2 linked regions of the Serinibacter salmoneus genome follow. The protein of the gene in region 2 interacts with the protein of the main gene of each other region in a pairwise test. Links are inferred from orthologs where the notes say so. Each region holds a gene or a part of one and is shown on either strand. Other genes may lie near its edges.

Evidence for each region.
Region 1: the proteins of ATL40_RS10355 (region 2) and ndk interact in binary tests that used the Escherichia coli proteins (3 or more experiments, as listed by UniProt). The link is inferred for Serinibacter salmoneus from one-to-one orthologs.

Annotation. Positions count from the first base shown.
Region 1 is NZ_PDJD01000001.1:965,816-969,030, reverse strand. The notes cover bases 1-2,903. They hold ndk (nucleoside-diphosphate kinase), read right to left. Parts: upstream 1,712-2,903; coding sequence 1,289-1,711; downstream 1-1,288. Other genes in these bases: dhaM (dihydroxyacetone kinase phosphoryl donor subunit DhaM), read right to left, coding at 2,211-2,903; ATL40_RS04170 (DUF4233 domain-containing protein), read right to left, coding at 1,777-2,214; smc (chromosome segregation protein SMC), read right to left, coding at 1-1,281. In the rest of the region: more of dhaM, read right to left, coding at 2,904-3,008; dihydroxyacetone kinase subunit DhaL, read right to left, coding at 3,005-3,215. UniProt on the Escherichia coli protein: Major role in the synthesis of nucleoside triphosphates other than ATP. The ATP gamma phosphate is transferred to the NDP beta phosphate via a ping-pong mechanism, using a phosphorylated active-site intermediate.
Region 2 is NZ_PDJD01000001.1:2,316,418-2,319,527, forward strand. The notes cover bases 66-2,863. They hold ATL40_RS10355 (5-formyltetrahydrofolate cyclo-ligase), read left to right. Parts: upstream 66-1,030; coding sequence 1,031-1,696; downstream 1,697-2,863. Other genes in these bases: ATL40_RS10350 (GNAT family N-acetyltransferase), read right to left, coding at 350-949; ATL40_RS15640 (hypothetical protein), read right to left, coding at 1,911-2,078; ATL40_RS10365 (SAF domain-containing protein), read left to right, coding at 2,206-2,847. Also shown: ATL40_RS10345 (hypothetical protein), read right to left, coding at 1-34; large conductance mechanosensitive channel protein MscL, read left to right, coding at 2,873-3,110. UniProt on the Escherichia coli protein: Involved in the removal of 5-formyltetrahydrofolate.

The sequences.
Region 1 (3,215 bases), 1.4 Mb from region 2 along the record:
TCTCTCGGCCCTCGCGGTGGCGTCGGCTCGCGCGGCGGTGAGTCGTTCGATCTCGGCGCGCTGGGCCTCGATCCGGCTGGTGGCCGCGGCCACCTGCCCCTCCAGACGGGCCAGCCCCTCGCGGCGCTCCGCCGCAGCGCGATGCACCCGTGCGAGTGCGCGCTCATGCTCGGCGGCAGCGGCCTCGGCGGCCTGACGGCGGGTGGTCGCCTCGGCCAACGCCTGTTCGGCTGCCTCGACCTCCGCGGCGATCTCCGCGTCCAGTTCGCGGGCGCGCGCGGCCTGCGCATCCAGTTCATCCGGGTCCGGGCCCGTGCGTGGCGCACCGGCCTGGGAGTCCAGCAGTGCCCGCCGCTCGGCGGCGAGCGACACGGTTCCCCGCAGTCGTTCGCGGATACCGCTGAGGCGGTACCACTGCTCGGTGGCCCGGGCCAGGGCTGGAGCGGCCTGCTCCGCCTCGGCCTCGCGCTCCGCATAGCGCCGCTGGGCGCCCGCGAGCGTCGCCTCGAGTTCGCTCTTGCGTGCCTCGATCGCCGCCAGGTCGGCCTGGCCCTCCTGCAACCCCTGGCGCGCGGCGGCGAGATCATCCGCCAGGAGCCGGGCCGCAGCGTCGCGCAGATCGGCCTGGATCACGGCCGCTCGCCGGGCCACGGCGGCCTGTTTGGCCAGGGGGCCGAGCTGGCGTCTGATCTCGGTGACCAGGTCGCTGATCCGGGCGAGGTTCCCGGCCGTGGACTCGAGCTTGCGCAGCGCCTTGTCCTTGCGGCGGCGGTGCTTGAGGATCCCGGCGGCCTCCTCGATGAAGCCACGCCGTTCCTCCGGGGTGGCGCGCAGGACCGCATCGAGTTGCCCTTGCCCGACGATGACGTGCATCTGGCGGCCGAGGCCGGAGTCGGAGAGCAGGTCCTGGATGTCCAGGAGCCGGCAGGTGGTGCCGTTGATCGCGTACTCGCTGCCGCCGGAGGCGAACATGGTGCGCGAGATCGTCACCTCGGTGTAGTCGATCGGCAGTGCGCCGTCGGCGTTGTCGATCGTGAGGGACACCTCCGCACGGCCGAGCGCCGGCCGCGAGGAGGTGCCCGCGAAGATCACATCGGCCATCTGGCCGCCGCGCAGCGACTTCGCGCCCTGTTCGCCCATGACCCAGGCGAGGGCGTCGACCACGTTGGACTTGCCGGAGCCGTTGGGCCCCACCACCACGGTGATGCCCGGCTCGAAGGTGAGGCTGGTGGCGGACGCGAAGGACTTGAAGCCCCGCAGCGTCAGCGACCTCAGGTACACGTGGGTCTCAGGCGGCGAACCAGAGCGCGATCTCGCGCTCGGCGGACTCCGGGGAGTCCGAGGCGTGCACGAGGTTGCGCTGGACCTTCTCGCCGGTGTCGCCGGCGAGGTCGCCGCGGATCGAGCCGGGGGCGGCGGCGGTGGGGTCGGTGGCGCCGATGAGGGTGCGGATGCCCTCGATCACCCGGTAGCCCTCGACGATCAGCGCCACGAGCGGGCCGGAGCTCATGAACTCCACCAGCGGCGGGTAGAAGGGCTTGCCGACGTGCTCGGCGTAGTGCTCGGCGAGCAGTGCCTCATCGGCGGTGCGCATCTGCAGGGCGGTGATGGTGTAGCCCTTCGCCTCGATGCGACGGAGCACTTCGCCGGTGAGGCGACGCGCCACGGCGTCTGGCTTGAGCAGGACAAGGGAGCGCTGGATCTCGGTCACGGCTCCGAGACTACCGCCCGGCACTGGCACCGAGCGGGAGGTGGGTGTGCCGGCGGGTGTGTGTGCTAGCGGCTGGGGCGTGGCAGACCGGCGTGGTCGAGCTCGTCCAGGTAGCGCTCCTGGCGTTCGGCGTCGATCCGGGCGCCGAGGTGCAGCCCGATCACCCACAGCAGCGCGAACACGACCGCCACGATCAGGAACTGCACCCGCATCTCGGGGATCATCAGGCCCGCCACGAGCAGGCCTGCCTGGATCACCCAGCCGAGCACGTACCCTGCAGTCCAGCGCAGTGCGCCGGCCGCCACGAGGCAGGCCAGCGCCGCCACCGAGCCCACCACGATCAGGTGCCTGGTGGGGACGGCAGCCAGACCGTAGGCGGCGAGGGCGGCGAAGAACACCACGAAGGCCTCCAACGACAGGACGGTGGCGGAGAACAGGCGGCGCGCGGAGCGGGGCGCCGCAGGTGCCGACTGCGGCACCTGCGGCGCTGGTGCGGAACTCACAGTTCCCCGAATCCGTCCTCGAACGCCTCCACGACGGCGCGCAACGCCTCGCTCCCGGCGGGTCCCTCGGCCACGACCGTGACCTCGCTGCCCGCCTTCAGGCCCAGGCCCATGAGGGAGAGCAGGCTGGCGGCGTTCACCCCGTTGAGGGTGACCTGCGCGTCGAATCCCGCGACCAGTTGGGCGAGCTGCGCGGCGGGGCGCGCGTGCAGGCCCTGGGGGTTGCGCACCGCGACGACGGCGGAGACCTCCTGCGCGGCGGCTTCCTCCAGGAGTTCCTCGGCCTCGTCCACGACCGCGGCCTCCTCCAGGAGTTCCTCGGCCTCCTCCTCGACCTCGGCCTCGGCCGCTGCCTCGGCGAGCTCGCTGGTGATCTGCCGTGCCGCAGCGGCGACAGCGCCCACCACCTGGGCGATGTCGCCGCCGGTCTGGGCGGCCACCGCGGCGGCGACGGCACCCTCGGCGAACGGGCCCGGTGCGAGCACCACCCGCTCGTCCTCGAGCATGTCGATCACCGCCTCGGCGGTCATCCGGGCGGAGCCGATGTCGGCGAGCAGCACCACCCCGGTGCAACCGGAGTCGAGCTCGGCGGCCACGGCCCGCTCGACCACGTCGAAGCTCGTGCCCAGGCGGGCGTCGTCGGTGCCTCCGGCGGGCTTGAGCACCACGTCCCGGGCCATCTGCGAGGCCAGTTCGCAGGCGCCCGCGGCCAGTAGAGCGGAGTGGGACACCAGCACGAGTCCCACCGTGGCGGTGCCCACCGCCGTGCGCGCGGTGGCGTCCGGCGTGGTCATGCGGAGTCCTCGGCCGCGGCGCGTGCAGCGGCGTCCAGCAGCAGTGCGCTGGACTCGGCACCGGGGTCGCGGTGCCCGACGCTGCGCTCCCCGAGGTAGCTCGCGCGCCCCTTGAGGGCCACGAGCGGCTCGGTGGCCTCGGCCCCGCGGGCCGCGGCGTCGGCCGCCGCCCGCAGGGTCGCGGCCGGGCTCTCCCCGGCCGCGCTG
Region 2 (3,110 bases):
CACGGGGGCGCGGCATACCGGTCGGACGGTTCACGCTGGACTCCTCACCTGGACTGGACACGGTCGGGTGCCGCAGGACCGTGCTGGTGTGCGCGACGAGCGGTCGCGTGCTCGGTGTCGCGCCGGCCCGTTCACGACTCGCCGACCGTGACACCACCCGTAGGTGACGCGAGTACCGATCGTCTCCGCGCGCATCGTGCAGCCGCTGCCGACGCATGATGAGCGTTGGCACCAGATACCCGAGAACCAGCGTGATCACCGCCACAATGACCCATCCGGCGCTGCTCACGTCACTGACGGTAGGACGCGAATGCCCACCTTCGACTCAGGCGGGCGGGCGTGTCGCACTTCATGTGCGACTCAGGGTGTGGGGCAGCGCGAGCGCACGCTCTCGCAGACCTGCGGGCACCTCCTCGCGCGTGAGGGCGAACGTTCGGTGATCCGCCCACGCGCCCTGGATGTGCAGATAGGCCCGCCGCACGCCCTCGTCACGGAAGCCGAGCTTCTCCACCACGCGCAGACTGGCAGCATTCTGCGGCCGGATGTTGATCTCCACCCGGTGCAGACCCACCGCACCGAAGCAGTGATCGGCAGCCATGGCCACGGCCAGCGGCGTGAGACCCCGGCCCGCGAGTCCGCGGTCGATCCAGTAGCCGATCGAGGCAGAACTGAGGGACCCGTGGGTGATGCCGCTCACCGTGACCTGCCCGGCGAGCGCACCCCCCAGCGCCACGGCCCACGGCAGGCTCGTGCCCTCTCGCCCCTGCCGGTTGAGTTCCCGTACGTACTGCCCGAATGTCAATGGGCGCGCATGCGGATCCGGGACAGTCGCTTCCCACGGCGCCAGCCAGGCGGCGTTGCGACGGCGCAGCGTCGCCCACTGCGCGCCGTCCCGCCTGCGCAGCGCGCGCAGCACGAGCGGGCCCTCGCTCAACGACACCGGCCACATGCCACACACGATAGTGCGCTGCCCGTCATCGGTTCCGTTGCCCGCCAGACGACCCGACCAGCGATATGGGAGAGTGGTGGAGTGAGTGGCAACGAGGCCTTCGACGGCCAATCCCTGGCGCCGCAGGAGACAGTGCGCGAACTTCTCATCGAACAGACAGAGGACCGCAAGGACGACCTGCGCTCCCGCTACCGCTCCGCGCGAAAGGCCCGCAGCGACAAGGACGCCGACCTTGCCGCGCGCGCGCTCGCCGAACGCGCCATGGAGGTGGCCCGGGAGGACGCGCTGGAGCCCGGTGACTGCGTGGCGTGCTATGTCTCACGCACCCACGAACCCGGCACCGGCCTCATGCTGGACTCGTTGCGTGAGGCAGGATTCGAGGTGCTCGTGCCGGTGCTCGGCCCCGGCCTCGATCGCGGCTGGGCCCGGTACTCAGGCCCCGACTGTCTGCAACAGCGTGCGCCGGGCCGCCCCCTCGAACCCTCCGGTGACGCCTTACCCGCCCAGGAACTCGCCCGAGCCCGGCTCCTGATCGTCCCGGCCCTCGCCGTCGACCCCGAGGGGTACCGGCTCGGCCAGGGCGGCGGGTGGTACGACCGCGCGTTGCTGCATGCCGACCCGGGCGCCGACGTGATGGCCGTGGTGTTCGACGAGGAGGTGAGCACCGAGCCGGTCCCGCGCCTGGACCACGACGTGCGTGTGGGCGGCGTGATCACCCCGTCCGGATGGTGGCGGATCACCGCGTAGAATTGGCACTCGATCAGCAGGAGTGCCAGCGGATGCTGGACCACCGCCCGAGGAGAGCCATGCCGACGTATGCCTATCGCTGCAAGGACTGCGGCCACGCGTTCGACATCTACCAGTCGTTCACGGACGACGCCCTGACCCAGTGCCCCCAGTGCGAGGGGACGCTGCGCAAGGTGCTCTCGCCGGTGGGCGTGGTGTTCAAGGGGTCGGGCTTCTACCGCAACGACTCCCGAGGCGCAGCAACCTCCTCGCAGCCCGCAGGATCCTCGACGTCCGGTTCCTCGAACAGCTCGGCGGCGGGTTCGCCCTCCTCCGGCTCCACGTCCGCGAGCACATCCGGCGCGTCCTCCTCGTCCTCGTCCACCTCGGGGAGTGCGACCACGAAGGCTGCAGGCTCCTAGCGGGAGCATCGCGCTGAGCGCTGTCCCCAGCCTCTCGGGCACGCGGCGTGCCCCACAGCCGAACGGCGGCGGGGGCGGTGTCGACACGGGCCTTCTACCGTGACGCACATGACGCTCCCCGGTCGGCACGGTTCCCGCATCGGCATCGCGCTGTGGCGCGCACGGCCCCTGCTCATCGCCGCGCTCGCGTCGCTGGCGCTGATCGGGACCCTGCAGGTACTCGCTCCCCCACCGCCGGAGCAGACGACGGTCGTCGTCGCCGCGCGAGGCCTGCCGGCCGGGGCGAGACTCAGCACCGCGGACCTGGCCACCACCGATCTTCCGATCGAGGCCGCACCCGAGGGGGCGTTCGTCACCGTCCAGGAGGCCCTCGGGGCCAGACTCGCCCACCCCGTGCCGGCACGGGGAGTGCTGACGCAGAGCGGCGTGATGGTCCAGGGGACCTGGGGCGAGGTGGCCTCGCACGAGGCCGTGGTCCCCGTCAGGCTCGCCGATCCCGCGGTGGCCGCCCTGCTGCCGGAGGCTGCCGAGCTGCACCTGGTGGCCGCCTCGGGAGACGGCGCTCGCACGTTGACCACCGAGGCGAGACTCGTGGCGCGCATCGAGGGTGAGACCGCGGACCCGCTCGTGGGCTCCGCCGGGCCGACCTCACCACTCCTGATCGTCGTGATCCCGGCGGATGTGGTTACTCTCGTGCTCGACGCCAGTGCCGGCGGTGCTCTGGCCGTCGCCCTTGGCCCGAGCGCCTGAGCACTCCGAAGCCAGGAGAGACACCATGACCTCGTCGAAGATCCTCACCGGATTCAAGGACTTCATCGCCCGCGGGAATGCCGTGGAACTCGCCGTCGGACTCGTGATCGGGACCGCGTTCACGGCCATCGTCACCGCCCTGATGGACGGCATCATCAACCCGCTCATCGGCGGGATCTTCGGTCAGCCGAACCTCGACGACCTCGGTGCCTTCCGGATCGGCAGCGCCGAGTGGGTGGACTCCGCCGGGGAGACCCAGGTGG